Regions from separate parts of the Paracoccus sp. FO-3 genome, predicted to be linked through region 3. Evidence: riboswitches for the same ligand, from Rfam matches in the RefSeq annotation. Region 3 holds a riboswitch; each other region holds the start of a gene.

Region 1 (9,869 bases), on a different contig from region 3:
GTCGAGGCAAGGCCGAATTCGCCCAGCGGAGAGCCGATCTTCAGATCATGCAGGACCGCGTCCATCGACAGGTCGTCCCACAGCGGCATGGCGGCGGCCAGCTTGTCGCGCAGCCCGTCCTGCGAGCCCTCGATCCGCTCCTCGGACGGATGGGCGACGAACCAGGCGAGCAGGGACAGCATGCCTTCGGTGCGCGCGCCGGTGATCTGGCCGCTGCCCTCGTAGCCGGGCGCGGTGATCTGGAAGGTCATCGGCTGGCCGCCCGGAGCCATCAGGATCTCCTGCGACAGCTCCAGCCCCTCGGCGGTGAAGTTCATGGCCTGGTCGACGCCGCCGGCCTTGCCGGGCCCGCCGGTCAGCGACATCTCCATCCGCGCCGTGCGCTGGTGATCGCGCGAGATGATCTCGGGCTCGGCCGGGGGCTGTTCGGGCGCGGCTTCGGCGCCGGGCGGCGGCGGGGGCGCATATTGCACCGACTCGATGACGTAATCCGTCATCACCGCCGTCTGTTCGCGGAAACTCATCAGCCCCTCGTCCCAGATGCCGGTGGATTCGACCCTGGTCGTGCCCTTCTGCTCGAACAGGCGCGGCACCACCACCGACCAGCTCAGCACCTGGTCCTCGCTGACGCCCCAGCTGCCGTCGCCATTGTCGGTCAGCCGATAGGTCAGGGCCGAGACGCTGACCTGGGCCTGCTCGGCCGGAACCTGCGCCAGAAGCGGCGCCGGGTCGATCCGCAGCTCATAGCTTTCGCCCTGGGGGGTGACGGCGACCACGCCCTCGGCGCCGCCGAAATAGGTCTGGAAAACGCCGCGCAGCCGCGCGGCCCCCTCTTCGGTGGCAGGCACGGCCCAGGCCGCCGAGACGGGGCAGATCGCCAGCAGCGCCACAAGGCCTTGTCTCGCAAACATGTCCGAACATCCTTTCGAATTCACTGATCCTGCACAAGCGGCAGATGACAGGAAACAGGCTAGAACTCCACCCCCGGTTGCGCCTTGATGCCATCGCGGAAGGGATGCTTGACCTGCTCCATCTCGGACACAAGATCGGCAAGCTCGATCAGTTCCGGCTTGGCGTTGCGCCCGGTCAGGACCACATGCGTCATCGGCGGTTTTTCGCTGCGCAGGAAATCCAGCACCTCGTCCAGGTCCAGGTAGTCATAGCGCAGCGCGATGTTGATCTCGTCCAGCAGGACCATGCGGATCTGCGGATCGCGGATCAGTTCCTTGGCCTTTTCCCAGCCGGCGCGGGCGGCGGCGATGTCGCGCTCGCGGTCCTGGGTTTCCCAGGTGAAGCCCTCGCCCATGGCGTGGAACTGGCACAGGTCGCCGAAATGCGTGGTCAGCAACCGCCGCTCGCCGGTGTCCCAGGCGCCCTTGATGAACTGCACCACCGCGCAGGGCATGCCATGGGCGATGCAGCGCAGGATCATGCCGAAGCCCGAGGACGACTTGCCCTTGCCCTTGCCGGTATGGACGATGACCAGGCCCTTCTCGCCCTGCTTCTCGGCCATCATCCGGTCGCGGGCGGCCTTGATCCGGGCCATCTTCTCGGCGTGGCGGGTATTGTCGTCGGTCTGCATCGGGCACTCCTTCGCTTGACAAGTCGGGACCGGGCGCGCACAGACGAGAGGCGCTGGTTCCTGTCCTACGACAGGCGAAGAGGGAATGCGACAGGCAACCGCCTGGAAGCAGCCGCCCCCGCGACCGTGACCGGAAAGGTCGCCCCGAGGCCACTGGCGAGACGCCGGGAAGGCGGGGCGGCCGTGGGCCCAGGCCCGAATCCGCAAGCCGGGAGACCTGCCAGCGCGCGAAGGATTGACCGGCGGACGGGGTGTTCCCGCTGGGGCTTGGGCGCTGGTCCCCTGCCTCGTGCCGCCTTGAGGGATGAAGGGCGCATGACCGTCACGCTGCATGTCTGCATCACCTGCCGCGCCGGCCAGCCCGTCCCCGAGGGCGAGCCCGTGCCCGGCGCGCGGCTGCATGACGCGCTGGCGGCCGAAGGCGCCCCCGACGGCGTGCGCATCGTCCCCGTCGAATGCCTGTCCGCCTGCGCCAACGGCGCCGCCATCGCGCTGTCGGCGCCGGGCCGCTGGACCTATGTCTACGGCCGCATGTCGGCCGAGGACGCGACCGAGATCCTGCTGGGCGCCGCCGCCTATGCCCAGGCCCCCGACGGCATCGTGCCCTGGCGCGAGCGCGTCACGATTTTCCGCAAGCGCAGCCTCGCGCGCATTCCCCCGATTGGATAGAAGATGAGCGACCTGACCAAGACCCCCGTCACCGTCATCACCGGCTTTCTGGGCGCCGGCAAGACCACGCTGATCCGCCACCTGATGTCGCAGCCGCAGGGCAAGCGGCTGGCGGTGCTGGTCAACGAATTCGGCACCATGGGCGTCGACGGCGAGATCCTGAAGTCCTGCGCCGACGAGAATTGCCCGGCCGAGAACATCATGGAGCTGTCGAACGGCTGCATCTGCTGCACCGTCGCCGACGACTTCATTCCGACGCTGGAACGGCTGATGGCGATGCCGGTCAAGCCCGACCACATCCTGATCGAGACCTCGGGCCTAGCCCTGCCCAAGCCCTTGCTGAAAGCCTTCGACTGGCCGGCGATCCGCTCGCGCATCACCGTGGACGGGGTGATCGCGCTCGCCGATGCCGAGGCGGTGGCGGCCGGCCGCTTCGCCCCCGACGAGGCCGCGGTCGAGGCGCAGCGCGCCGCCGACGACAGCCTCGACCACGAGACGCCCCTCTCCGAGGTGTTCGAGGACCAGATCGCCTGCGCCGACATCGTGCTGCTGTCCAAGGCCGACCTGGCCGGCGAGCAGGGGCTGGCCGCCGCCCGCGCCGTGATCGAGGCCGAGGCGCCGCGCAAGCTGCCGATCCTGCCGCTGACCGACGGGGTGATCGACCCGCGCGTGATCCTGGGCCTGGGTGCCGCGGCCGAGGACGACCTCGCCGCCCGCCCCAGCCACCACGACGGCGCCGACGACCACGAACACGACGATTTCGACTCGGTGGTGATCGAGCTGGCCGAGATCGCCGACCCCGGCGAGCTTGCCGCCCGCATCGAGCGGCTGGCCCGCGAACAGAACATCCTGCGGGTCAAGGGCCATGTCGCCGTCGCCGGCAAGCCCATGCGCCTGCTGGTGCAGGCGGTGGGCGAGCGGGTGCGGCACCAATACGACCGGCCCTGGGGCGACGCCCCCCGCGCCTCGCGCCTGGTGGTGATCGCCGAGCATGACGACATCGACGAGGCCGCGATCCGGGCGGTCCTGGCTGCCTGACGATGCATGTCGTCTTCCGCGAAAGCCGTGGGCTGGAAGAGACCGAGGTTCCGACCGACCCCGGCCAAGGCCCCGCCGACCTGGTCGTGCTGTCCTATTCCGACAGCGACCTCGGCGCTTTCGCGGCGGGCTGGCATCGCGCTGCCGGGCGGCTGCCTTCGCTGCGGCTGTGCAACCTCTCGGCGCTGCGGCACCCGGTCTCGGTCGATCAGTATTGCGAGGCAACGCTTTCCGGCGCCCGCGCCGTGCTGGTCCGGCTGATCGGCGGCGAGCCCTATTGGCATTACGGCGTCGCCAGCCTTCAGGATCTGGCCCGCCGCCGCGGGATCGCCCTGGCCTTCCTGCCGGCGGACGGGCGTCCCGACCCAACGCTGGAGCGGTTTTCCACCCTGCCGCTGCCGCTGCTGCATCGGCTGGCGGCGCTTTGCGACCAGGGCGGCGCGGTCGCGGCGCAGATGGCGCTGGCGGAACTGGCCGGGGCCGCCGGCCTGCCCGCCGCCCCGGTCCAGGGGCAGGCCGCGATCCCTGACTTCGGCTTCTACGATCCCGACCGCGGCGTCATCGACCGCCCCCGGCCCGACCCCGCACCCGGCGTGCTGGTCAGCTTCTATCGCAGCTACCTGACCGCGGCCGACCTGGCGCCGGTGGATGCGATGATCCGCGCCCTGCGCACGGCCGGCTTTGCCGCGACCGGGGTCTTTGCGCCCTCGCTGAAGGCGCCGGGCTTTGCCGACTGGCTGGCGCCGCACCTGCCCGGCCTTGTCGCGGTGGTGAACCTGACCGCCTTTTCCGCCCGCGACGATGCCGGCGCCACGCCCTTCGACGGCACGGATTGCCCGGTCTTCCAGGTGGCGCTGTCCACCGCGCCCCGCGCCCTCTGGGCGGCCGAGGACCGCGGGCTTTCCGCCGCCGACCTGGCGATGCATGTCGTGCTGCCCGAGGTGGACGGCCGCATATTCCTGGGCGCGATCAGCTTCAAGGAACCGCAAGAGCGCGACCCCGACCTGCAATTCGCCCGCGTGATCCATGCCCCCGACCCGGACCGCATCGACGCGGCGGTGGCGCGGATCACCGCCTGGCACCGGCTGCGGCAGGCGACACGCCGCGCGGTGGTGCTGTCCACCTATCCCGGCAAGGCGCATCAGCTGGCCCATGCGGTCGGACTGGACGCGCTGGCCTCCTGCAGCGCGATCCTTGGGCTTCCCCATGACGACCTGGGCCGGCGGCTGACCGCCGAGCGCATCCACTGGCCGCTCTCGGACTACCAGCAAGCGCTGGCCCGCCTGCCGCAACGCCTGCGCGACGACCTCGCCGCCGCATGGGGCGAGCCCCCCGACGGCTTCCGTTTCGCCGCCCTCCGCCACGGCGCCGACCTGATCGCCCTGCAACCCGAACGCGGCGAGGCAAAGACCCGCGCCGACGACTACCACGACCTGACGCGCACCCCGCGCCATGAATATGTCGCCTTCTACCTGTGGCTGCGCGCGCAGGCGGACGTGCTGATCCACATGGGCGCGCATGGCACGCTGGAATGGCTGCCCGGCAAGTCGGTTGCCCTGTCGGGCGAATGCTGGCCCGAGGCGCTGCTGGCCGACATGCCGGTGATCTATCCCTTCATCGTCAACGATCCGGGCGAGGCCGCGCAGGCCAAGCGCCGGCTTTCCGCCGTGACGCTGGGCCACCTGCCGCCGCCGCTGGCGGATTCCGCGGTGCCCGAGAACCTCGCGCATCTGGAACGGCTGCTCGACGAATATTCCACCGCCGACGGGCTGGACCCGCGCCGCCGCGACCGGCTGATCCTGGCCATCCGCGACGAGGCCCGCGCCGCCGGGGTGGAAACCGACCTGGGCCTGCCCCCCGACGCCGCGGCGGCCGAGGCGATCCCGCTGATCGACCGCTTCCTCTGCGATCTCAAGGACAGCCGCTTCGGCGACGGGCTGCATGTCTATGGCACCGCTCCGGGCGAAGCCGAAGGGCTGGCGCGCGCGCTGGCCGGCCAGCGGGTCGCCCCCGGCCCCTCGGGCTCGCCGGCGCGGGGGCGGCAGGACGTGCTGCCGACCGGGCGCAACCTTTTCACCGTCGATCCCCGCGCCGTGCCCTCGCGCAATGCCCATGCCCAGGGGGTGAAACTGGCCGAGGAACTGCTGCGCCGCCACCTGCAGGACCAGGGCGACTGGCCCCGCGGCCTGGTCGTGGACCTCTGGGGCAGCGCCACCATGCGCACGGCGGGCGAGGAATTTGCCATGGCGCTGCATCTCGCCGGCCTCAGCCCGCGCTGGGACGGCGCCTCGGGCCGGGTCGCGGGCATCGAGATCCTGCCCCTGGCCGAGCTTGGCCGGCCGCGGATCGACGTGACGCTGCGGGTCTCGGGCCTGTTTCGCGACATCTTCCCCGGCCTCGCCCAGCTTTTCGAGACCGGGGCCGAGGCGCTGGCGGCCCGCGACGAAACCCCAGCCGACAACCCTTATCGCAACCGCGCCCCCCGCGTCTTCGGCCCCAGGCCCGGCCTTTACGGCCTCGGCATCGCCGACCTGGCCGAGAGCTTCACCGACCAGGCGCGGCAGGCGGCGGGCGAGGCGTGGCTGGCCGCCTCCTCCCATGCCATCGCCGCCGATGGCCGGATCACCCACCAGCCGCAGGCGATCCGCGACCGCTTGGCCCAGGCCGATGCCTTCGTCCATGCGCAGGACCTGCCGGAATCCGACCTGCTGCTGGCCGGCGACCATGCCGCGCATGAGGCGGGCTTCGCCGCCGCCATGGCGCGGATCGGCGCCGCGCGGCCGGCGCTCTACCACCTCGACGCCACCCGCCCGGACCAGCCGCGGGCCCGGACCCTGGCCGAGGAAATCGCCCGCGTCACCCGCGCCCGCGCCGCCAATCCGGCCTGGGCCGACGGCATGATGCGGCACGGCTTTCGCGGCGCGGCCGAGATCGCGGCGACGCTGGACCACATGGCCGCCTTCGCCAACCTGGCCGGCGTGGTGCCCGGCCATCTCTTCGACCTCTATCACGACGCCACGCTGGGCCGGCCCGAGGTCCTGGCCTTCATGGAACGCGAAAACCCCGCCGCGCTCGCCGCCATGCGCGCGCTTTTCGCGCGGCTGCTCGAATCGGGCCTCTGGGTCAGCCGCCGCAACTCGGTCCTGGCGGAGCTGGCGCCATGAGCTTCGCCGTCAAGGGCTGGTGCCCCGGTGCGCTGCGGCCGATGCAATCGGGCGACGGGCTGGTGCTGCGCATCCGGGCGCGGAACGGCCGGCTGGAACCGGACCAGGCACGGCTGATCGCGGCACTCTCGGCGCGGCACGGCAACGGGCTGATGGACCTGACCAGCCGCGCCAACCTGCAACTGCGCGGGCTGGACCCTTCCGGCCATGCCGCGACCGTCGCCGCCCTGGCCGGCATCGGCCTGATCGATGACGACCCGGAATCCGAGGCACGGCGCAACGTGATCCTGTCGCCCTTCGCCCCGATGGGCGGCCCAGCCTGGCAACTGGCCGAGGCCATCGCCCAGGCGATGACCGCGCCCGATGCGCCGCAGGTGCCCGGCAAGTTCGGCTTTGCCGTCGATGCCGACCCGCCGGTGCTGGCCGACACGCCCGCGGACATCAGGCTGCGCCCGCAGGGCCCAGGCTGGCTGATCCTGCCGGACGGCGCCGACTGGGCGCTCAAGGCCGATAACACCGCCCAGGCCGCCACCCGCGCCATCGCCCTGGCGCATTGGTTCATGCAAGGCGGCGTGCAGGACGGCCGCGGGCGGATGCGCGACCACCTGCGCCGCGCCCCCGCCCCGCCCCATGGCGCGACCCCGCTGCCGTCTTCTCTGTTGCCCAAATACCCATGCGACAGCGCCACCGGAACCGCCGGCGCCCATCCGCCCGACCCCGGCCCGGCACCGAACGGCTGGCTGCTGGGCTTCGCCTTCGGCCAGATCACGCCGGCGCAGCTGGCCGCCGCCGCCGCGATCGGCCCCTTGCGCCTGACCCCCTGGCGCGCGCTGCTGATCGAAGGCGCGGCCCGCCCGCGGATCAAGGGCGCGATCCTCGACCCCCACGACCCGCTCCTGCGCATCCATGCCTGCACCGGCGCGCCCGGCTGCCCGCAGGCTTTGGCCGATGTCCGCGCCCTGGCCCGCAGCCTCGCCCCGCGCCTTGCCCCCGGCCAAAGCCTGCATGTCAGCGGCTGCGCCAAGGGCTGCGCGCATCGGGGCGCGGCCTCGGTCACGCTGGTCGCCACCGCGCCCGACCGCTTCGACCTGATCCGGGACGGCGGCACCCGCGATCCCGCCGCGCAGGGCGGGCTTGCGCCGCATCGCATCCCGCTCTGACCTTGCCCAATGCCCGCTTGCATGAGATAGCCGCGAAAATCCCAGGGAACCCCGATGCTGCACCAATACGAAACCGACGGCGCCCGGATCTACGCGCAGTCCTTCGCCACCATCCGGGCCGAGGCCGACCTCGCCCGCTTCACCGCCGAAGAGGAGCCCGTCGTCGTGCGCATGATCCATGCCGCCGGGCTGGTGGGGCTGGAGCGCGACGTGGCATTCTCGCCCGGCATGGCCGCGGCGGCGCGCCAGGCGCTGGAAGGCGGCGCGCCGATCCTCTGCGACGCGCGCATGGTCAGCGAGGGCATCACCCGCGCCCGCCTGCCCGCCGAAAACCGGGTCATCTGCACGCTGCAAGACCCGCGCGTGCCGGACCTCGCCGCCCGGATGGGCAACACCCGCAGCGCCGCGGCGCTGGAGCTGTGGCGCGACGACCTGGATGGCGCCGTGGTCGCCATCGGCAATGCGCCGACGGCGCTGTTCCACCTGCTCAACATGCTCCGCGATCCGGCCTGCCCGCGCCCGGCCGCGATCATCGGCTGCCCGGTGGGCTTCGTCGGCGCGACGGAATCCAAGGCCGCGCTGATGGACGACCTGCCGGCGCCGGCGCTGATCGTGCGCGGGCGGCTGGGCGGCTCGGCCATCACCGTCGCCGCCGTCAACGCGCTCGCCAGCCGAAAGGAATAGCCATGGGCCCCCGAACCGGAAAGATCATCTGCGCCGGCCTCGGCCCCGGCGATCCCGACCTGATCTCGGTCCGCGCCGACCGCGCCATCCGCGGCGCGCGGCAGATCGCCTATTTCCGCAAGAAGGGCCGTGCCGGCCAGGCCCGCCGCATCGTCGCACAGATGCTGGCCCCGGACGTGGTCGAACATGCGATGGAATATCCGGTCACGACCGAGATCCCCTTCGACAGCCCGGAATACAACCGGCTGCTTTCGGGTTTCTACGACGACTGGACCGTGCGGCTGGCCGCCCTGGCCGCCGACAGCGACGTGGTGGTGCTGTGCGAGGGCGACCCGCTGTTCTACGGCTCGTTCATGCATCTGCACGCCCGGCTGCAAGGCATCGTCACGGTCGAGATCATCCCCGGCATCCCCGGCATGACCGGCTGCTGGAACGCCATCGGCCAGCCGATGACCTGGGGCGACGATGCGATGACGGTGCTGATGGGCACCCTGCCCGAGGCGGAACTGGCCCGCCACATGCGCGCCGCCGATGCGGTGGTGGTGATGAAGACCGGCCGCAACCTGCCCAAGATCGCCCGCGCGCTGGCCGCGGCCGGCCGCATGGCCGATGCCTGGCTGGTCGAGCGCGGCACCATGCCCAACCAGCGCGTGACGCCGCTGGCGCAGGCCGACCTGGACGCCTGCCCCTATTTCGCCACCGTGCTGGTGCATGGCAACGGCCGCCGCCCTCTGGCGGATGCTGCGGAATGAGCGGCTGGGTCGCGGTGGCGGGCCTGGGGCCGGGCGCGGACGATCTCGTCACGCCCGAGGTCCGGGCGGCGCTGGCCCAGGCCACCGACATCGTGGGCTATATCCCCTATGTCGCCCGCGTCGCCCCGCGCGCGGGTCTGGCGCTGCACCCTTCGGACAACCGGGTCGAGCTGGAGCGCGCCCGCTTCGCGCTGGACCTGGCGGCGGAGGGCAAGCGGGTCGCGGTGGTCTCCTCGGGCGATCCGGGGGTCTTTGCCATGGCCTCGGCGCTGTTCGAGGCGCTGGAGGGGCGCAAGGACGCCCCCGAGATCCGCATCCTGCCCGGCATCACCGCCATGCTGGCGGCAAGCGCCCGGATCGGCGCGCCGCTGGGCCATGACTTCTGCGCCATCAACCTGTCGGACAACCTCAAGCCCTGGGCGCTGATCGAAAAGCGCCTGCGCCTGGCGGCCGAGGCGGATTTCGCCATGGCCTTCTACAACCCACGCTCCAAGGCCCGGCCCGAGGGGTTCGCCCGCGTGCTGGAGATCCTGCGCGAGGCTTGCGGGCCGGACCGGCTGATCTGCTTCGCCCGCGCCGTCTCGACCCCGGACGAGGCAATCCGCACCGTCACCCTGGCCGAGGCCCGCCCCGAGATGGCCGACATGCGCACCGTCGTCATCCTGGGCAACAGCGCCACCCGCCGGGTCGGCCCCTGGGTCTATACGCCGCGATCCGTGCCATGAAGCCAGGCCATCACCTCGGCCGGCGTGGCGACGACGCGGCGCAGCGGCAGCACGGGACGGTCGATCATCACCACCGGCAGGCCCAGCGCGCGGGC
Region 2 (9,869 bases), on a different contig from region 3:
CGGCGCGAGGGCGCGCGCACGCCGGTCCTGGCGGCGCTGTCGCATTACTATGACGAGGCGCGGCGCTTTGCCCGGCTGATGACCGAGCGCAGCCTGAAAAGCTATGGTGCCGAGAACGTGATCTGCACCGGCGGCGGGCCGGGGGTGATGGAGGCGGGCAACCTGGGCGCGCACGAGGCCGGCGGCGCCTCGATCGGGCTGTCCATCGTGCTGCCGCACGAACAGACGCCGAATGCCTATGTGACCCCGGACCTGTGCTTCAACTTCCACTATTTCGCCATTCGCAAGATGCATTTCCTGATGCGGGCCAAGGCGGTCACGGTGTTTCCGGGCGGCTTCGGCACCATGGACGAGATGTTCGAGGCGCTGACCCTGATCCAGACCGGCCGGATGAGGCGGGTGCCCTTCATCCTGTTCGGGCCGGAATTCTGGCACAAGGTCATCAACTGGCAGGCGCTGGCCGAGGCCGGCACCATCAGCCCCGAGGACCTGGAGCTGATCAGCTTCGTCGAAAGCGCCGACGAGGCGGTCGAGATCATCGACAACTGGGTCGTGCCCTGCCCCTGAAACGGGGCAGGCGCCGGCCGGGCCCAGATCCTGGGCACCCGGCTTCGCGCAGCTTTGGGCGCTGAATGGCCGGTCATGCAGCCGATCATGCGCGGTCGCGTTCCGCTGGCTGCTTCGTTCCGCTAGCTGCTTCGTTCCGTCGGCCCCTTCTTCCGCCGGCCCCTTCTTCGGTCGGATGCCCTTTCAGGCCGCTTTCCGTTCAGGCCACCTTTCCGACCCGGCGGCCTTTACTTCGGTCACAGGCCTTTGGGGGTCGCGGCCGAGGCTGTGTGAAAACTCCAACTCCGAAAATTTACGAAGAACAGTTTCCTTAGAAATACATTCACGGCGGCCCGCCTTAGAACAAAGTCTCTCCGCAATGCCAGCAGGCGAACATTGTTCCATGCCCGGCCATGCTCGACTGAATTTCCACACAGCCTCGGCCCATTTCGGTCACGAACCTTTCCGGTCACGGGCCCTTTCCTTTCAGGCGCCCTTACCGGTGCAGGGCACCATCCTTCGGGGCCTTTATATCCTTCGGGGGCCTTTCGTCCGAGGGCCACAACAATGACTGCGGATCTTTCGTAGGGCACCTTTCCCGCTCAACCGCTTTTCGTTCGGGCCTTCCCGCTCAGGCGCTTTTTTCGTTCGGCAGCCTTTCCCGCCCCGGCGCCGCCACGCGCTACGGACCCAGGTCGCCGGAGCGTCGCCGCGGATCGCATCGCACCGGGGCAGGCATCACGACGCCAGCATGTCGGACAGCCGGGGCAGCGTGAACAGATCGACCTTGTCAGCTTCGTCTCCTCGGGTCCGGGCGACATCGAACTCCTGACCCTGCGCGCCGCGCGGCTGCTGGCCCAGGCGGACGTGGTGCTTTACGACGACCTCGCCTCGGGAAGGCCGGTGCTGGAGCAGGCCGGCCCGCAGGCCGAGCGCATCCCGGTCGGAAAGCGCGCCGGCCGCCCCTCGGCCAGGATTCGAGCAGGCTAACCCGGCCTTTCCGCCAGGGCTATTTCGGCCACCAGGCCACGAAATCGCCCGCCGCGACATTCGGCGGCGGGCCGCCGCCCCGGCGTTCCGTCGCCGCCCGCGCCTGCTGCGCCTGGGCCGCGCCGTGGCGATAAGTCGCATGCGACAGCTCCGGCCGCATCTCGGGTTCCGGCTGATCCTCGACGGCGCGAATCACGATGGTGCCCAGCTTCAGCGCGCGCTGAAAGGATTCATCGTCGCCATAGATCGCGGTCAGGAAGCGGATCACCTTGGCCCGAAACACCGCGCGATCCTGCGGCCCGTCGGCATCCTCGGCCGCGGATGCGGCCGAGCCGCCGCCCTGCACAGCCTGGGCCGATGCGGCCTGCCGCGAATGGTCGATGCCCTGGTGGCCAAGCTGCATGTCCTGCCCCACGCCGCCGGATTCCTCGACCGCGGGCACCTCGGGCTGGGCGCGGGCAAGGGTGGGACCGACGATTTCGACCTCTCGCGCCGCCTGCGTGGCGGCGGGACCGGCCCGGCTTTGGATCTGGTGAACGGTTGGAATCATGACACACCCGAAGATACTGATCTGGATATGCCCATCATAGCCGTTTCCCGGCGGATTTCACCCGCTCTTTGCCGGGTGTTTTCTTAAAATCCTAGCAATCTGAACGGCTTGTCATTCGCGGTGATAGGGACTGCCGGCCAGGATGGTGGTGGCGCGATAGATCTGCTCGGCCAGCATGACGCGGACCAGCATATGCGGCCAGACCATGCGGCCGAAGCTGATCGCCAGATCGGCCCGGTCGCGCAGGCTGGGGTCGATGCCATCGGCGCCGCCGATCACGAAGGCAATGTCGCGCGCCTGGTCGCGCCAGCCGGCGATGCGGGCGGCAAATTCGGGGGAACTCAGCATCTGGCCACGCTCGTCCAGCACCACCAGGGCGGCACCGTCGGGGATGGCCCTGGCCAGCAGCGCCGCCTCGGCCGCCATGCCGCCGCCGCGACGGTCGTCGACCTCGGCCAGGGTGACGGGGGGCAGGCCCAGACCGCGGCCCGCCTTGGCGTGACGGTCCAGGTAATCGGCGATCAGCTTCGCCTCGGGGCCCTGCCGCAGCCGCCCGACCGCGGCAATGACCATGCGCATGGATCAGATCTGGTGCTTGCCGGCCTCGATGGCGGCGTGTTCGGCGCGCAGCCGCTCAAGCGTGGCCGAACGCAGGGCGTCGGCGGGCATCCACATCTTTTCCAGCTGATAGAACTCGCGGACCTCGGGGCGGAAGACATGGACGATCACGTCGTCGGTGTCGATCAGCACCCAATCGCCGGTCTCCTTGCCCTCGATCCGGGCCGAGCGGCCGGTCTGTTCCTTCAGGCGCTCGACCAGCTTTTCGGCGATCGAGGCCACCTGCCGCGCGTTCCGGCCCGAGGCGATCACCATGTGATCGGCCATGGCCGAGCGGCCACGCAGGTCGATGGTCACGACATCCTCGGCCTTGTCGTCGTCAAGAGAGGCAAGAATGCGGTCCAGTAGCTGATCGCTCGTCAGCCCGGATTCCGCGGTGGTCGCAGCCGGCGCAGCGGCCGGCGAGACGGTATTGGACAGGGTTCATCCTCCGGTCATCACGCCGATCTCCCCCGGCGCCGGGGCCTTACCAATGTAGCACGGAATCGCGCCCGCTCAATGCAGGCGCAGCGGATTTCTGGACGCATCCGCCGGCGGGCAGGCCGAAACCGGCAGATTTCCCCAGGGATCGGCGCATCTGACCTGCCCCGCGCCCCAGGCCAGATGCAGGCTTTCGGCACCCGCCGCCGCCCGCGCCTGCTTCAGCGGCGTGTCCGCCCAATGCACCGCCAGCGCGAAAACGGCCACGCAGATCAGCGGGATCGCCCGCAGGATGATGCGAATCAGCATGATCGGTCCCCTTTCCCGTGTCTTTCGGCGCCAAGATAGGGACCATTTCCCAACTTGGAATTAACAGGGCCGTGTGGCGATATTGAATATGACGTGAAATCGCCCTATTAATGCCCCTATGCGAGGATTCGTCTATTTCGACATTCACGACCGCGCCCGCCTGCCCGGCCGGTTCTACGGCGAAAGCCTGTCCGTCACCGCCCGACTTTGACGGGAGCGGGCGCTTGCGCGCGCCCTGCCGCAGGCTGCGGCACCCCCTCCGCCCTTTCCCAGCTAGTCTTCCAGAAAAGAGACAGCCATGACCGGCAACACGAACGCGGGCGCGCCCCGCACCCTCTACGACAAGATCTTCGACGCCCATGTGGTCGAGCGTTCCGAGGACGGCACCTGCATCCTCTATATCGACCGGCACCTGGTGCATGAGGTGACCTCGCCCCAGGCCTTCGAAGGGCTGCGCATGGCCGGGCGCAAGGTGCGCCGCCCCGACCAGACCATCGCCGTGCCGGACCACAACGTGCCCACGACGCCCGACCGCGTGGACGGGATCGAGAACCCCGAGGGCCGCATCCAGGTCGCCGAGCTGGACAAGAACGCGCGCGAATTCGGGCTGAACTATTACCCGATGAACGACATCCGCCAGGGCATCGTGCATATCGTCGGCCCCGAGCAGGGCTGGACCCTGCCCGGCATGACCGTGGTCTGCGGCGACAGCCACACCGCGACGCATGGCGCCTTCGGCGCGCTGGCGCATGGCATCGGCACCTCGGAGGTCGAGCATGTGCTGGCCACCCAGACGCTGATCCAGAAGAAATCCAAGAACATGAAGGTGGAGATCACCGGCAAGCTGCGTCCCGGCGTGACCGCCAAGGACATCACCCTGTCGGTGATCGGCGCCACCGGCACCGCCGGCGGCACCGGCTATGTCATCGAATATTGCGGCGAGGCGATCCGCGACCTGTCGATGGAAGGCCGCATGACCGTCTGCAACATGGCGATCGAGGGCGGCGCCCGCGCCGGGCTGATCGCGCCGGACGAAAAGACCTTCGAATATGTCAAGGGCCGCCCGCACGCCCCGAAGGGCGCCGCATGGGAGGCCGCCGTCGCCTGGTGGAAGACGCTGTTCTCGGACGAGGGCGCGCATTGGGACAAGGTCGTCACCATCCGCGGCGAGGACATCGCCCCGGTCGTGACCTGGGGCACCTCGCCCGAGGACGTGCTGCCGATCACCGGCAAGGTGCCCGCGCCCGAGGATTTCGAGGGCGGCAAGGTCGAGGCCGCGCGCCGCAGCCTGGACTACATGGGCCTGAAGCCGGGCACGCCGCTGAACGAGATCAGCATCGACGCGGTCTTCATCGGCTCCTGCACCAACGGCCGGATCGAGGATCTGCGCGCCGCCGCCGGCATCCTGAAAGGCCACAGGCTGGCGCCGGGCGTGCGCGGCATGGTGGTGCCGGGCTCGGGCCTGGTGCGCATGCAGGCCGAGGAAGAGGGGCTGGACAAGATCTTCATCGACGCCGGCTTCGAATGGCGCCTGGCCGGCTGCTCGATGTGCCTGGGCATGAACCCCGACCAGCTGGCGCCGGGCGAGCGCTGCGCCGCGACCTCGAACCGCAACTTCGAGGGCCGCATGGGCCGTGGCGGCCGCACCCACCTGATGTCGCCGGTGATGGCGGCCGCAGCCGGGATCAGGGGCCACCTGACCGACGTGCGCGAACTGCTGGCGGAAACCGTCTGATGGCGAGCGGCGCGGGGCCTTACCGGCCCCGCCGCAGCAGCATCAAGGCGTTGATCGCAATCAGCCAGAGCCCGGCGTTCTCGAACCAGAAGTTGTATTTGATGTTCGCGAAATCGGCGCTGATGAGCCTGTCCACATGATGAAAGCCCACCGCGCGCACCAGCACGAAGCCGCACAGCACGGCCAGCCCCAGCAGGGCCGGGCCGTTGCGGCGCATGTGCCCGCGCAGGGCATTCGTCGTCCAGGCCAGCGCGAGTGCCACGCCCAGCACCAGCCCGGCGATGAAGGCCAGCTGCACCATATGGCGGTCGTCGTACCAGCCCTGCGCCCGCGCCATGCAGCGTCCGGTGGCGGTCAGCGCGGTCTGCAGGTCCAGCTGCTTGTTCACCCCCAGGAAGGCCATCAGCCCGGCGATCGTCAGCCACAGCCCTCGCGCCGCGCCGGCCGGACGGCGGCGCAGCACCATGACGGCCAGCACGAAGCACAGGAAGTAAGAGAGCACCGTCAGCCAGCCGGTGATCTCGGGGTCTCCGATCTGCGGCCTCCAGTCGCGCGCAATGCAGGCGCGCAGGGCCGCAAGGCTGGAAAACCCGAAAAACATCAGCGAAGCCCTTTCCATGGCGCAAGGCGCCGGACGGGTCTCGGTTAACGGGCCGCTGCGGCCCAAGTCAATTCTGCGAGGATCACGACATGGACAAGTTCACCACCCTGACCGGAATCGCGGCACCCATGCCGCTGGTCAACATCGACACCGACATGATCATCCCGAAACAGTTCCTGAAGACGATCCACCGCTCGGGTCTGGGCAAGAACCTGTTCGACGAGATGCGCTATGACGCCCAGGGCAACGAGATCCCGGATTTCGTGCTGAACCAGCCGGCCTGGCGCGACAGCCAGATCATCGTCGCCGGCGACAACTTCGGCTGCGGCAGCTCGCGCGAACACGCGCCCTGGGCGCTGCTGGATTTCGGCATCCGCTGCGTGATCTCGACCAGCTTCGCCGACATCTTCTACAACAACTGCTTCAAGAACGGCATCCTGCCCATCGTCATGCCGCCAGAGGTGGTGGACGTGCTGATGGAGGACGCCAAGAAGGGCGCCAACGCCCGCATGACCGTGGATCTGGAAAACATGACCGTGACCACCTCGGACGGGCAGAGCTTCCCCTTCGAGCTGGACCCGTTCCGCCGCCACTGCCTGCTGAACGGGCTGGACGACATCGGCCTGACCATGGAAAAGGCCCCCGCCATCGACGCCTACGAGGCGCAGATGGCCCAGAGCCGGCCTTGGGTGTAAGCTCACTGGCCGGGGCGGCCCTGCTGGCCGCCCTTGGCCTGGCCGCCCAGGCCGATCCGCTGCGGATCGCGACCTTCAGCCCCGACCTGTCGCGCGACGGGCCGGGGCTTTTGTTGCGCGACCTCGGCCGCAAGGATGCGCAGATCGACGCCGTGGTGCAGGTGTTGGCGGAAACCCGGCCCGACATCCTGCTGCTGACGCATTTCGACTGGGATTACGAGAACAGCGCGCTGGACGCCTTTGCCGCCAGGCTGGCGCAGGCCGGGCTGGACTATCCGCACCGCTTCGCCGCCCGGCCGAATTCCGGCATGGCGACCGGGCTCGACCTGAACGCCGACGGGCGGCTGGGCACGGCCGACGATGCGCAGGGCTTCGGCACCTTCTCGGGACAGGGGGGCATGGCGATCCTGTCGCGCCATCCCATCGGTCCGGTCAAGGATTACGCGGATTTCCTGTGGCGCGACCTGCCCGACAACCTGATGCCGCCGCTGCCCGAGGAGGTGGCGGCCATCCGCCGCCTGTCCTCGACCGCGCATTGGGATGCGGTGGTCACGGTCGCGGGCCGGCCGCTGCACCTCTTGGCCATGTCCGCGACGCCGCCGGTCTTCGACGGGCCCGAGGATCTGAACGGGCGACGCAACCATGACGAGCTGGCGTTCTGGCTGCATCACCTGCCCGACGGCCCCTTCGTTCTGGCCGGGAACCTGAACCTCGACCCCCTGGACAGCGAAGGCCGGCCCGAGGCGCTGGCCCGGATCATGGCCCATGTCACCGACCCCCTGCCCCGCAGCGCGGGCGGCGCGGCGGCCAAGGGCGGGGTGAACGACGGCCACCGGGGCGATCCGGCGCTGGATACCGGCGACTGGCCGGACGACAAGCCGCCGGGCAACCTGCGCGTCGATTACGTCCTGCCGGCAAGGCCGCTCAAGGTGCTGGACTCGGGCGTGTTCTGGCCGGCCGAGGGACCGCTGGCCAAGGCCGCGCTGGCCGCTTCCGCGCACCGGCTGGTCTGGGTCGACCTGGACTGGCCGCCGGCACCCTGATTCGGACAAGCCCCTTCCGCCCGCCCCCCGCGCGATTCCCCGGCATCTTCTCCGTTGTCCAAATACCCATGCGACGGCGCCGCCCGCCGGCCCGTCGCCCGGCCTTCGACCCCGCCCGCAGCGGCCGCCCGATTCCGCTTGCCGCCGCCGCGGCATCGCAGGTAACATGCGCGTGTATCGGTGCCCCTTTCCGGGGCCAAAAGGGAATGCGGTGCGGTCCTCGGCGTCTCGGGGGCCAAATCCGCAGCCGCCCCCGCGACTGTAGGCGGAGAGCGGACGTCCATCGCGCCACTGGCCATCCGGCCGGGAAGGCGGGCGTCTGCCGTGACCCGCAAGCCAGGAGACCTGCCGATGCATGGAACCGCAATGTCGTCGGGTTGGACGACCAAAGGAAAGGGTCGCAGATGACCGCAAAACCCATGACCGCCGCCGGCGCCAGCCGTGCCTCGGTCCTGTTTCCCGCCATCGCCGCCTTCGCGATCGGCTTCGGGCTGATCTTCATGTCCGGGCTGGTGCAGGCCGAGACCCTGCATGACGCCGCCCATGACGTGCGTCACGCGACCGGCTTCCCCTGCCACTGACATGTTCTCGCGCATTCTGACCAGCGGGTTGATCGCTGGCGCTGCAACGGGGCTGATTGCCGCCCTGTTGCAGCTTTGGTTCGTGCAGCCCGTGCTGCTGCATGCCGAACTGTATGAATCCGGCCAACTGGCCCATTTCGGTGCCGAGGCCGTCAGCGCACACCAGGACTTGGGGCCCTTCGAATGGACCCGCAACATGCTTTCGGTCCTGTTCACCATGATGGTCTATGCCGGCTACGGGCTGATGCTGGTGGCGCTGATGGCGCTGTCCGAGGCGCAGGGCAACGCGGTCACGGCGCGGCAGGGGCTGCTTTGGGGCCTGGCCGGCTACCTGACCATGCAGCTTGCCCCCGCCTTCGGCCTGGCGCCGGAAGTGCCGGGCGTCGCCGCCGCCGATGTGCAGCTGCGCGCGATCTGGTGGCTGGGCACCGCCGCCGCCACCGGGCTGGCGCTGTGGCTGGTCGCCTTTGGCAAGGGCTGGGCGGCCTGGGGCGTGGCCATCGTGCTGATCCTGGCGCCGCATGTGATCGGCGCGCCGCAGCCCGACAGCTATGCCGGCCCGGTCCCGCCCGAGCTTTCGGCGGAATTCGCCGGGCGCGCCCTGGGTGCCGGCGCCATGGCCTGGGCGCTGCTCGGCCTGCTGGCCGGCTGGTTCTGGCAGCGCGAAAGCCAGCGCGCGCCGGTGCCGCAAGCCGCCTGATCCGGGCCGCAACCGTTTCGGCCGGGCGTGCCTGTCGCGCCCGGCCCTTTCATGAAAGCGGGGAAAAGACATGGATCGTTCGATCCCGATGCTGCTGATCGGCCTGATCTTCGGCGGCGGCATGGGCTTCGTCATCGCCGCCGCCAACGGCATCACGCTGGACGGCCACGACCACGGCGCGCATGGCCACGGCACCCAGGCCGCGGCGCATGACCACGGCGCGCCCATCGACCTGCCCGCGGGCAGCGCCACCGCCTCGGCCCGGCTGGAGCCCGACAGCACCGCCGGCTGGAACCTGTTCGTCGAGGCCGAGGGCTTCTGCTTCGCCCCCGAACATGCCGGGCTGGCCGATCGCCGCGGCGAGGGCCATGCGCATCTTTACCTGAACGGCGCCAAGATCGCCCGGCTCTACGGCCCGGCCCATCACCTCGACATGCTCGCCGCCGGCGACCGGCTGCGGGTCGAGCTGAACTCGAACGACCACCGCCCGCTGACCGTGGCGGGCCGGCCGCTCGCCGTGGAACTGACCGTGCCCGACCGCCCGGTCGGCATCCGCGCCGGGGCCGAGGGCCTGCCCGACAGCGCCATTTGCGCCACGCCCTGATGATGCGGTTCGGCCCCGAGGACCAGGCCGCGCTGGACCGCATCCTGCGCTGGCGCCGCGACGTGCGGCATTTCCGCGACGACCCGATCCCCGAGCCGCTGCTGGAGGAATTGCGCGCGGCGATGGAACTGGCGCCCTCGGTCGGCAATGCCCGGCCCTGGCGGGTGATCCGGGTCGAAAGCCCCGATCTGCGCGCCGCGATCCGCGCCGATTTCCTGCGCTGCAATGCCCGGGCCGCCGCCCGCTACCAGGGCCGGCAGCGGCAGGAATACGATGCGCTGAAGCTCGCCGGGCTGGACCGCGCGCCGGTCTGGCTGGCCGTCTTTACCGAGATCGACCCGTCCGAGGGCCACGGCCTTGGCCGCGCCACCATGCCGCAGACCCTGCGGCAATCGACGGCGATGGCGATCCATGCGCTGTGGCTCGCGGCACGGGTGCGCAACCTGGGCCTGGGCATGGTCTCGATCCTCGACCCCG
Region 3 (9,869 bases):
TGTTCGCCCCCCGACAGTTCGGTGGCGCGGCGGTGGCGCAAGGGATCCAGGTGCAGCGCGGCGATGGCGCGCTCGATGGCGGCGCGGTCGGTTGCGCCGACGGAATGCGGATGGGCGATGCGGCCAAGCGCCACCAGCGCCTCGACCGGCATCGGCCAGGCGATCTCGCGGCCCTGCGGCATGTAGGCGGCGGCGCGGGCGCGTTCGCGCACCGAAAGCCGCGCCAGCGAGCTGTGCCCCCGTGCCGGCAAAAGCCCCAGCGCCGCGCGCAGAAGCGTGGTCTTGCCGGCGCCGTTCGGACCCAGAAGGCCCACGAACTCGCCTGCGCCGATGCTGAGGTCGATGCTGTCCAGCACCGCCTGGCCGCCGCGGTGGAACGAAAGGGCGCGAAGCTCGAGCATGGTCACAGCCCCTCGCGCCGGGTTTTCAGGATCAGGTGCAGGAAGAAGGGCGCGCCGACCAGCGCCGTCAGCACCCCGAGCTTGAGGTCGCGGCCCGGCGCGATCAGCCGCACCGCGATGTCGGCGGCCAGAACCACCGCCGCGCCCCCCAGCGCCGCCGCCGGGACCAGCCGAGCCGGGCTGGCGCCGACCGCGCGGCGCAGCACATGCGGCACCACCAGCCCGACGAAGCCCACGGTGCCGGCGACCGCCGTGGCGCCGCCGATCAGCGCGGCGATGCCCGCGACCAGCATCAGCCGCAGCCGGCCCAGATGCACGCCGCTGGATGCCGCCGCGTCCTCGCCCAGCGTCAGCGCATTCAGCGCGCGGCGCATGGGCCAGATCAGCACGAAGCCCAAGCCCATGAAGGGCGCCGCGATCCAGACATGCAGCATCGAGCGGTCGGCCAGCGAGCCCATCATCCAGAACACGATCTCGTTGATGGCAAAGGGGTTGGGCGACAGGTTCAGCACCAGCGAGGTCGCCGCCCCCGCCAACGCCGAGATGGCGATGCCGGCCAGGATCAGGGCCAGCGTGCCGCCGCGCGGCCCGGCAAGCATCAGTACCAGCAGCACCGACAGCGCCGCCCCCGCCAGCGCCGCCAGCGGCAGGCCCAGGGGAAAGGCGGCGGAAAGCCCGGTCTGGATCGCCAGCACCGCCCCCAGCGCGGCCGAGGCGCTGGTGCCGATCAGCCCCGGCTCGGCCAGCGGGTTGCGCAGGAAGCCCTGCAGCACCGCCCCCGCCATCCCCAGCGCCGCGCCCACCAGCAGGCCCAGGATGGCGCGCGGCAGGCGCAGCTCGCGCATGACCAGCGCCAGCAGGTCGTCGCCGCCGCGAAACAGCGCGGCCAGGCTTTCGCCGGGCCCGATCCCCGCCGGGCCGGTCAGCAGCGAGGCCAAGAACAGGGCCACGACCAGCGCGGACAGCGCGGCTATCAGCAGCGGGTAGCGCGGCCCGGTCATGGCCGGGCCTGCAAGGCAAGGCGCGCGTCGCGCAGCTGCGAGACGGCGCGCAGGATATGCGGATTGCCGCAGACCCAGTCGGGATCGGACATGAGCTCGGCAGGCCTGCCGCGGGCCAGCGCCTGCAGCGCCGGGTGGTCCAGCACCTCCTGCGCGCGGGCATGCCCGGCATAGCGGCGGCCCTCGACCAGCAGGTCGGGGTCGGATAGCAGCAGCGTTTCCAGCGGCAGCACCCCGCCCGAGGGCAGGCCGAGTTCGTCGGCGACATTGTCGAAGCCGGCCAGCGCCACGATCTCGCCCGCCAGGCTGTCCGAGCCCGAGCTGTAGCCGTTCGCGGCATAGAGCGCGGCGCGCGGCCGCGGGCCCTGCGCATCCGAAAGCCGCGCCAGATCGGCGTCGAAGCGCGCGAGCATGGCGCGGGCCTGGGCCTCGCGGCCCAGCACCGCGCCCATGCGGCGGATATTGGCGCGGATGCCCGCCAGGTCGCTTTCGATCGGAAAGACCTCGACCGGGATGTTCAGGCGGCGCAGCAGCCGGACGGTCTCGGGCGTGGTCCAGGCCCCGGCCAGCACCAGGTCGGGCCGCATCAGGAAGATTTCCTCGGCCAGGCCATGGTTGACGGGCAGGCGGCCGGCCTCGACCGCCATGGCCGAGGCGCTGGGATCCTGCGCCAGATAGGAAACCGAGACCAGCTGGCCCGGCGCCGCCAGCATCATCGCCAGCTGGTCGGTGCAGAGGTTCATCGACAGCACCCGGCGCGGCGGCTCTGCCGCGGCGGGTTGGAAAAGACCGGGCAGGATCAGGCCGGCCAGAAGGCCGGCGACAAGGCCGAGCCGCCTTACCATTTCGCCGTCAGGCCGGCGTAAAGGGTGCGGCCCTGCGAGGCATAGCCCCAGACATCGGAATATTCCTTGTCGAACAGGTTCACCACGCGTCCGGTCACGCGGAGATTCTCGGTCAGGTCGTAGCCCGCCGCCAGGTTGACCACGGTATGGGCGGGTATTTCCCCGACATCGTAGCTTTGCGAAGCGGGATCATAGGTCCAGTATTGGGTATCCCAATTGCCCGAGACATGCCGGATGTCGGCCGTGACGGTGCCGCGCCCTTCCAGGACGGCCAGCGTCGCCGACAGGCCCAGTTCGTGCCGAGGCCGGCGCACCTCGACCGCGCCGCTGGGTTCCTTGGCGTCCAGATAGGTGTAGTTCAGCGCGACATCCAGCGTGTCGGTCGCCTTGATGCGGGCGGTCACCTCGACCCCTTCGCGCGGGCTTTCGCCGGGCAGGTTGCGATAGCTGATATACTGCGTGCCGTTCTCGACGCGCATCACGTAATCCTTGATCTCGTCCTCCAGATCCTCCTTGAACCAGGTGACGTCGACCACGCCCATGCCATTGGGAAGTTGCGCCTCGACGCCCAGGTCGAATCCGCGGTTCCTTTCGGGCTTCAGGTTCGGATTGCCCAGGTAGACCGAAGAGCCATAATCCGCATTGGCGTAAAGCTCGAAATAGGACGGGTTGACCAGCCCGGTCCCGGCCGAGGCGTGCAGGCGGAAGGGCCGGTCCGGCACGTGCCAGGACAGGCCCAGGTTCCAGCTGGTGAAGTCCTCGAACACCTTGTTGCCGTCGTGGCGGACACCGGCCTGGACATCCAGCCCGTTGTCCAGAAAGCCGCGATACTCCAGCGCGACCGAGGTCATCTCGCGCCGGTTTTCCGGGGCCGAGGAGCTTTCGTCCCTTTGCCGCTCGGCCAGCACGTTCAGCAGGTGCGACGCCTCGGCCACCGTGCCGTCGATGCCGAAGCTGCCGCGGTATTTCAGCTTGCGCGTCTCGCCGCGCGTGACCGGGCCGCCCTCGTAGCTTTGCTTGTAGATCGTGTCCTGATAGTCCAGCCGATGCGTCAGCCGGCCGCCCAGCATGGAATATTCGGCCCAGATCCCGCCCTGGAACTCGTCGCGTTCGCTGTATTTGTGCGGGTCGTCCACCACATATTCCTGCGCGCTGGTCGCGGACCAGCTGGTGGAATCGTAATCGTATTTCTCCTTCGCGCGGCGCAGGGTGGTGCCCAGGCGCAGATCCTCGCCGATCTGCCAGTCGCCCGAAAGCCCGATGGTCTTGCGGTTGGTCCCGTCCTTTTCGCCGCCGTCGCCCGACTGGTCATAGCCGTGGTCGTCCCGCGCCGAGAGGGTCAGCGCGATCCCGCCCTGCGCGCCGCGCTGGCTGACATGGGCCGAGGCGGCGGCGCCGTTGCCCAGCTCGACCGAGCCGCCGTAATGCAGCCCCGGTTCCCCCTTGCGGGTGATGATATTGATGACGCCCGCCGAGGCGTTCGAGCCGTAATAGACCGATTGCGGCCCGCGCAGCACCTCGATGCGTTCGATATTGGCGGTCTCCAGCCCGGACAGGATGTATTCGTCGGCCCCGCCCGTCGCCTCGATCCCGTCGATCAGGATCAGCGTGTGGTTGCCCTCGCCGCCGCGGATGCGGACTTGGGTGAAGGTCGAGCCGGTGGCCGAGACCGAAACCCCCGGCACGGCGCGCAGCGCGTCCTGCACGGTGGCGATGCCCCTGGCCTCGATCTCGGCGGCGGTCAGCACGGTATGGGCGCGGGCATAGCCGCCCTCGGCCACGGCGGTCAGCCCGCCCGAGATCACCACCTCGTCCAGGCGATAGCCTTCCTGGCCGGTGGCGGCCGCCGGCAGCAGGGCGGCGGTGGCGGCCAGCAGGGAAACCGGAGTTCTGAACATTCCAAAGCCTTTCCAGCACGGGCCCGCGGCCCGCGATTTGCAGAAATGCCCTGCGGAAAGGCTGGCAGGCCCGACCGCAAGACGACGATCGTCACCTCTGCGGAACGGCCGCTTTCCAGACGCGCCCCGCGCCGGAAATGGGTGATCGCCACGGCAGGTCTCCTGGCTCGCGGATCGCTGCTCAGGCCGGCCTTCCCAGGAGATCCCAGTGGCACGTTCGACCGTCGCTCACCGCTTACAGTTGCGGGGGCAGCCCCGGCCTTGCCCTGGCCGCATCGCGGCCGGCGGGCGCACCGGTGTTCCCTTTTCATCCGGCGCGCAAGCCCGCCGGAACCGTAGCGGCCCCGCATTGCCGCAGCCGGGCGCCGGCTGTCAAGCGGCAATGCACCCGGCACCCGGCCGCCGCGACAACCTGTCCGGGAACGCGGCCGCGGAACCGCCCGCCGGGCCGCGGCATTGGGTCAGGTATCCGACGGAAGGGAAGGTCAAGCGATGGCCATGCCGCAGATCCTGGCCGTGCTGATCCTTTGCGCGATGATGGCGCTGTTCGTCTGGGGGCGGCTGCGCTACGACGTGGTGGCGATGATCGCGCTGCTGGCCTCGCTGCTGGCCGGCACGGTCAAGCCGGAGGAGGCGTTCCGCGGCTTCAGCGACGACATCGTCATCATCGTCGGCAGCGCGCTGGTGGTCAGCGCCGGCATCTCGCGCTCGGGCGTGATCGAGGCGGTGATGCGCCGGATGCTCGGGCGGTTGCGGACCCTGCGCTGGCAGCTTCTGGTGCTGGTCGGCTCGGTCACGGGCCTGTCGGCGCTGGTCAAGAACATCGGCGCGCTGGCCATGCTGATGCCGGCGGCGCTGAAGATGGCGCGGCGCTCGGGGCATTCGCCCTCGGCCTATCTGATGCCGATGGCCTTCGGCTCGCTCCTGGGCGGGCTGATCACGCTGGTCGGCACCTCGCCCAACATCATCGTCTCGCGGGTGCGCGAGCAGATGACGGGCCAGCCCTTCACCATGTTCGACTATGCGCCGGTCGGCCTCGGCCTGTCGCTGGTGGGGCTGGTCTTCCTGCTTTTCGCCCATCGGCTGCTGCCGCGCGACCGCCGTGCGACGGCCTCGCTGAGCGAGGCGGTGAACATCAGCGACTATCACACCGAGGCCACCGTCCCCGAGGGCGCCGGCATCGTCGGCATGACGGTGGGCGAGTATCTCAGCGCCGTCGATGGCGAGGTGGCCGTGACCGGGCTGATCCGCGGCGGCGCGCGCCGCGCGGTGACGCTGCCCGACACCGTGATCGAGATGGGCGACACCCTGCTGTTGCGCGGCGAGCCGAATGCGCTGGAACGCGCCGTGACCAAGCTGGGCATGGAGCTGACCCGGCAGGATGCGGGGGCCGAAGAGGGGCTGCCGGCCGACAAGATCGGCGTGATCGAGGCGGTGATCGCGCCGGCCTCGCTTCTGGTCGGCCAGACGGTGGGGCGGATCGCGCTGTTCGACCAGCATGGCGTGAACCTGATCGCGATTTCGCGCGCCGGGCATCGCATGACGCAGCGGCTCAGCCGGACGGTGCTGGCGGCGGGCGACGTGCTGCTGGTGCAGGGGCCGATCGAGCTGTTGCCCGAGCGGATGCGCGTGCTGGGCCTGCTGCCCCTGGCCGAGCGCCATATCCGGCTGGGCGGGGTGCGCAAGCAATTGCTGCCGGTGCTGATCCTGGCGGTCGCCATGGCGGCGACGGCGGCGGGGCTGGTGCCGGTCGCCGTCGCCTTCTTCGCCGCCGCCGTGCTGATGATCCTGACCGGCGCGATCAGCGCCGAGGCAGCCTATGAGGCCATCGAATGGCCGATCCTGATCATGCTGGGCGCGCTGATCCCGGTCAGCGAGGCGCTGCAAAAGACCGGCGTGACCGACCTGCTGGGCGCGTGGCTGTCGCAGGCGGCGACGGGCCTGCCGGTCTGGGGCGCGGTGACGCTGATCCTGGTCACGGCCATGGCGGTCACGCCCTTCCTGAACAATGCCGCGACCGTGCTGGTCATGGCCCCCATCGCCGCGACCTTTGCCGACCAGCTCGGCTATCGGCCCGATGCCTTCCTGATGGCGGTGGCGGTGGGGGCAGGCTGCGATTTCCTGACCCCCATCGGGCATCAGTGCAACACGCTGGTGATGGGGCCGGGCGGCTATCGCTTTGGCGACTACGCCCGGCTGGGGGCGCCGCTGTCGGCGCTGGTGGTGCTGACCGGCGTGCCGCTGATCCTGCTGGTCTGGCCGGTCTGACGGGCGGTCAGACGCGGCAGTGTGACGTCCCGGTTCAGCCCGTCTCGGCCAGCGCGGCGCGGATGGCGCGGGCCAGGCGGCGGCAGCCCTCTTCCAGCCGCTCGGGCGGGTTCAGGGTAAAGTTCAGCCGCAGCGAACGGCGGTCCAGCCCCTCGGGGTCGAAGACGCTGGAGGGCGAGATGCAGACCCCCTCGGCCATCGCATGATGCAGCAGCCGGTCGGTGTTCAGCCGCGGATCGCGCGCCGTGGCCCAGACGAACATGCCGCCCACCGGCACCTGCCAGTCCAGGTCGCCCGCCAGATGCGCCTGCATGGCGGCGCAAAGCGCGTCGCGCCGGGCGCGATAGATCGCCAGCACCTCGGGGCGGATGCGGTCGGTGATCCCCGCCTGCAGCGCGCGCAGCGCCAGCATCTGCGACAAGCCGCTGGAACACATGTCCGAGCCCTGCTTGGCGGTGGCCAGCGCCGCGATCATCTCGGGCGCGGCGATCACCCAGCCGACGCGCAGCCCCGGCGCCAGCTCCTTGGACAGCGACCCCATGTAGACCACCGGCCCGTCATAGGGGCCGGGCCGCGCCCCCGCCGACAGTTCGAGCAGCCGCGGCAGGGGCTCGCCTTCGTAGTAAAGCGCGCCGTAAGGGTCGTCCTCGATCAGCCAGGTGCCGGTGGCATGGGCGGCGGCGACCAGCGCCTGCCGCTCGGGCAGGGCCACCAGCCGGCCGCTGGGATTCGAGAAATTCGGCACCGTATAGGCGAATTGAGCCCCCGCCAGCGCGGCATGGGGGTCGAAATCGTTGCCCTCGATCCGCATCGGGCGATAGCGCGGCGCATGCGGCATCCAGGCGTCGAGCGCGCCTAGATAGGCCGGGCTCTGTGCCGCGACCAGCCCGCCGGGCTGCAGCAGCACCTTGCCCATCAGCTCCAGCGCCTGCATGCCGCCGGTGGTGATCAGCACGTTTTCGCGCGAAAGCCGCAGCGTATCGGTCGAGAAGCGCGTGGCGATCAACTCGCGCAGCGCCGGCAGGCCGGGGATCGGGCCATAGCCCAGCGTCTCGTCGGGGTGGCTGCGGATCGCCTCGGCCGCCAGTCCGGCCAGTTCCGCGACCGGCCAGACCGAGGGCTCGGGCAGCCCGCCGGCAAGGTTGACCAGGCCGGGCACCTGGCCCGCCGCCAGAAAGACCGAGGTCACGTCGTTGCTGCGGGACAGCCAGGGGGCAAAAGCGGGGCGCATGGTCGGAACGGTTTGGTCGGGCATGATCCTGCTGTGACCGTTTTTCGCTAACAGGGCAAGCCTCATGGCGCCCGGCCGGGCCCGGCTTGTGCCCGGCGGCGATGTATATCAGACAGGGGGCTGGCGCGCGACGGGGAAGACCATGCAGGCATTGAAACGGATCGGCATCGACACCTACATGCTGCTGCTGGTCGGCATGGTGCTGCTGGGGGTGTTCCTGCCCGCCCGCGGCATGGCGGCCGAGGCCCTGCGCGGCGCGACCTTCTGGGCGGTGACGCTGCTGTTCTTCCTCTACGGCGCCAAGCTCGATGCGGCTTCGGTCCGGGCGGGGCTCTTGAACCTCAGGCTCCAGGGCCTGACCTTCGGCGCGACCTATGCGCTGTTTCCCGTGCTGGGCATCGCGCTGGCCGCGCTGTTCGGCGGCGTCCTGGGCCCCGAGCTGACGCTGGGGCTGCTGTTTTTGGCCGTGCTGCCCTCGACGGTGCAAAGCTCGATCGCCTTCACCTCGATCGCGGGCGGCAACGTGCCGGCGGCGATCTGCGCGGCCTCGCTGTCGAACCTGGTGGGGGTGGTGCTGACGCCGCTGCTGGTCACGCATCTGCTGCACCACGACGGCGGCGGCGCCAGCCTCGACGCCATCCAGAAGATCGCCGTGCAGATCCTCTTGCCCTTCGTCGCCGGGCAATTGCTGCGGCGCTGGATCGGCGGCTTCGTCCAGCGCCACCGGCTGCTGACCATGGCGGTGGACCGCGGCTCGATCCTGCTCATCGTCTATTCCGCCTTCGGCGCCGGCACCGTGGCGGGCATCTGGTCGGCGATCCCGCTGCCGGGGCTGGTGCTGTGCTTCCTGGTCACGGCGCTGCTGCTGGCGCTGGTCATGGGCGCCATGCTCGGTGCCGGGCGGCTGTTCCGCCTGCCGCGCCAGGACCGGGCGGTGCTGTTCTTCTGCGGCTCGACCAAGAGCCTCGCCAGCGGGCTGCCCATCGCCACGGCGATCTTCCCGGCCGCGGCGGTGGGGGCGATCGTGCTGCCGGTGATGGTCTATCACATGACGCAGCTGCTGGTCTGCTCGGCCATCGCGCAGCGGCTGGCGCGCAACCCGCGTGCCTAGAAGTCCCAGTCCTCGTCCTCGGTCGCGACCGCCTTGCCGATGACATAGCTCGACCCCGAGCCGCTGAAGAAATCGTGGTTCTCGCTGTCGGGCGACAGCGCGGCCAGGATCGCCGGGTTGACCTCGCAGGCCTGGGGCGGGAACAGCGCCTCGTAGCCCAGGTTCTGCAGCGCCTTGTTGGCATTGTAATGCAGGAAAGCCTTCACGTCCTCGGTCAGGCCGATGCCGTCGTAAAGCTCGGCGGTGTATTTCGCCTCGACGTCGTAGAGATCGAAGATCAGCGAGAAGGCGAAATCCTTCAGCGCCGCGCGCTCGGCCTCGCCCAGCCGCTCCAGCCCGCGCTGGTACTTGTAGCCGATGTAATAGCCATGCACCGCCTCGTCGCGGATGATCAGCCGGATCAGGTCGGCAGTATTGGTCAGCTTGGCGCGGCTCGACCAGTACATCGGCAGGTAGAAGCCGGAATAGAACAGGAAGCTCTCCAGGAACACGCTGGCGATCTTGCGCTTCAGCGGGTCCGAGCCGGCCTTGTATTCCTCCAGCACCAGCCGCGCCTTCTGCTGCAGGTGCGGGTTCTCCTCGGCCCAGCGAAAGGCCGCATCCACCTCGGGCGTCAGGCACAGCGTCGAGAAGATCGAGGAATAGCTGCGCGCATGCACCGCCTCCATGAAGGCGATGTTGGACAGCACCGCCTCCTCATGCGGGGTGATCGCATCGGGCATCATCGCCGGCGCGCCCAGGGTGTTCTGGATCGTGTCCAGAAGCGTCAGCCCGGTAAAGACGCGGATGGTCAGCTCGCGCTCCTCGGGGCGCAGCGTGGCCCAGCTCTGCACGTCGTTCGACAGCGGCACCTTCTCGGGCAGCCAGAAGTTCACCGTCAGCCGGTTCCAGACCTCCAGGTCCTTCTCGTCCTCCAGCCGGTTCCAGTTGATGGCCCGCAGGGGCGTGCGCGGCGCATGGTCCTTCATCCGAAGACCCTTTCTTTCGTGTCCAAATATCCTCGGGGGTGCGGGGGCAGACAGCCCCCGCCTCAAAGCGTGCAGGAAACGCAGCCCTGCACCTCGGTGCCCTCCAGCGCGGTCTGGCGCAGCCGGATGTAATAGATCGTCTTGAT

Evidence for each region. Region 3 has a riboswitch for cobalamin ahead of FE811_RS02060 (TonB-dependent siderophore receptor). Riboswitches for the same ligand answer to the same signal wherever they lie in the genome.
Region 1: linked by a shared signal. The riboswitch ahead of FE811_RS07575 (DUF1636 domain-containing protein) and the one ahead of FE811_RS02060 (TonB-dependent siderophore receptor) in region 3 are both predicted to bind cobalamin.
Region 2: linked by a shared signal. The riboswitch ahead of FE811_RS07545 (CbtB domain-containing protein) and the one ahead of FE811_RS02060 (TonB-dependent siderophore receptor) in region 3 are both predicted to bind cobalamin.

The regions. Positions count from the first base shown of each region.
Region 1 is NZ_VCBQ01000019.1:42,764-52,632, forward strand. It holds gene FE811_RS07565 (hypothetical protein) at 1-911, opposite strand, end outside; gene cobO (cob(I)yrinic acid a,c-diamide adenosyltransferase) at 971-1,582, opposite strand; cobalamin riboswitch at 1,620-1,822, shown strand; gene FE811_RS07575 (DUF1636 domain-containing protein) at 1,898-2,251, shown strand; gene cobW (cobalamin biosynthesis protein CobW) at 2,255-3,289, shown strand; gene cobN (cobaltochelatase subunit CobN) at 3,292-6,453, shown strand; gene FE811_RS07590 (precorrin-3B synthase) at 6,450-7,613, shown strand; gene FE811_RS07595 (precorrin-8X methylmutase) at 7,668-8,297, shown strand; gene FE811_RS07600 (precorrin-2 C(20)-methyltransferase) at 8,300-9,049, shown strand; gene cobJ (precorrin-3B C(17)-methyltransferase) at 9,046-9,774, shown strand; gene FE811_RS07610 (cobalt-precorrin-6A reductase) at 9,750-9,869, opposite strand, start outside.
Region 2 is NZ_VCBQ01000019.1:32,121-41,989, forward strand. It holds gene FE811_RS07490 (LOG family protein) at 1-567, shown strand, start outside; partial or broken gene FE811_RS07495 (SAM-dependent methyltransferase) at 1,327-1,521, shown strand; gene FE811_RS07500 (hypothetical protein) at 1,556-2,086, opposite strand; gene rlmH (23S rRNA (pseudouridine(1915)-N(3))-methyltransferase RlmH) at 2,198-2,665, opposite strand; gene rsfS (ribosome silencing factor) at 2,669-3,067, opposite strand; gene FE811_RS07515 (hypothetical protein) at 3,200-3,433, opposite strand; gene leuC (3-isopropylmalate dehydratase large subunit) at 3,732-5,168, shown strand; gene FE811_RS07530 (hypothetical protein) at 5,188-5,769, opposite strand; gene leuD (3-isopropylmalate dehydratase small subunit) at 5,859-6,464, shown strand; gene FE811_RS07540 (endonuclease/exonuclease/phosphatase family protein) at 6,455-7,507, shown strand; cobalamin riboswitch at 7,669-7,875, shown strand; gene FE811_RS07545 (CbtB domain-containing protein) at 7,912-8,088, shown strand; gene FE811_RS07550 (CbtA family protein) at 8,090-8,788, shown strand; gene FE811_RS07555 (hypothetical protein) at 8,859-9,392, shown strand; gene bluB (5,6-dimethylbenzimidazole synthase) at 9,395-9,869, shown strand, end outside.
Region 3 is NZ_VCBQ01000005.1:1,431-11,299, forward strand. It holds gene FE811_RS02045 (ABC transporter ATP-binding protein) at 1-407, opposite strand, end outside; gene FE811_RS02050 (iron ABC transporter permease) at 404-1,402, opposite strand; gene FE811_RS02055 (ABC transporter substrate-binding protein) at 1,399-2,247, opposite strand; gene FE811_RS02060 (TonB-dependent siderophore receptor) at 2,241-4,145, opposite strand; cobalamin riboswitch at 4,280-4,498, opposite strand; gene FE811_RS02065 (SLC13 family permease) at 4,638-6,413, shown strand; gene FE811_RS02070 (PLP-dependent aminotransferase family protein) at 6,448-7,668, opposite strand; gene FE811_RS02075 (bile acid:sodium symporter family protein) at 7,787-8,755, shown strand; gene nrdF (class 1b ribonucleoside-diphosphate reductase subunit beta) at 8,752-9,723, opposite strand; gene nrdE (class 1b ribonucleoside-diphosphate reductase subunit alpha) at 9,786-9,869, opposite strand, start outside.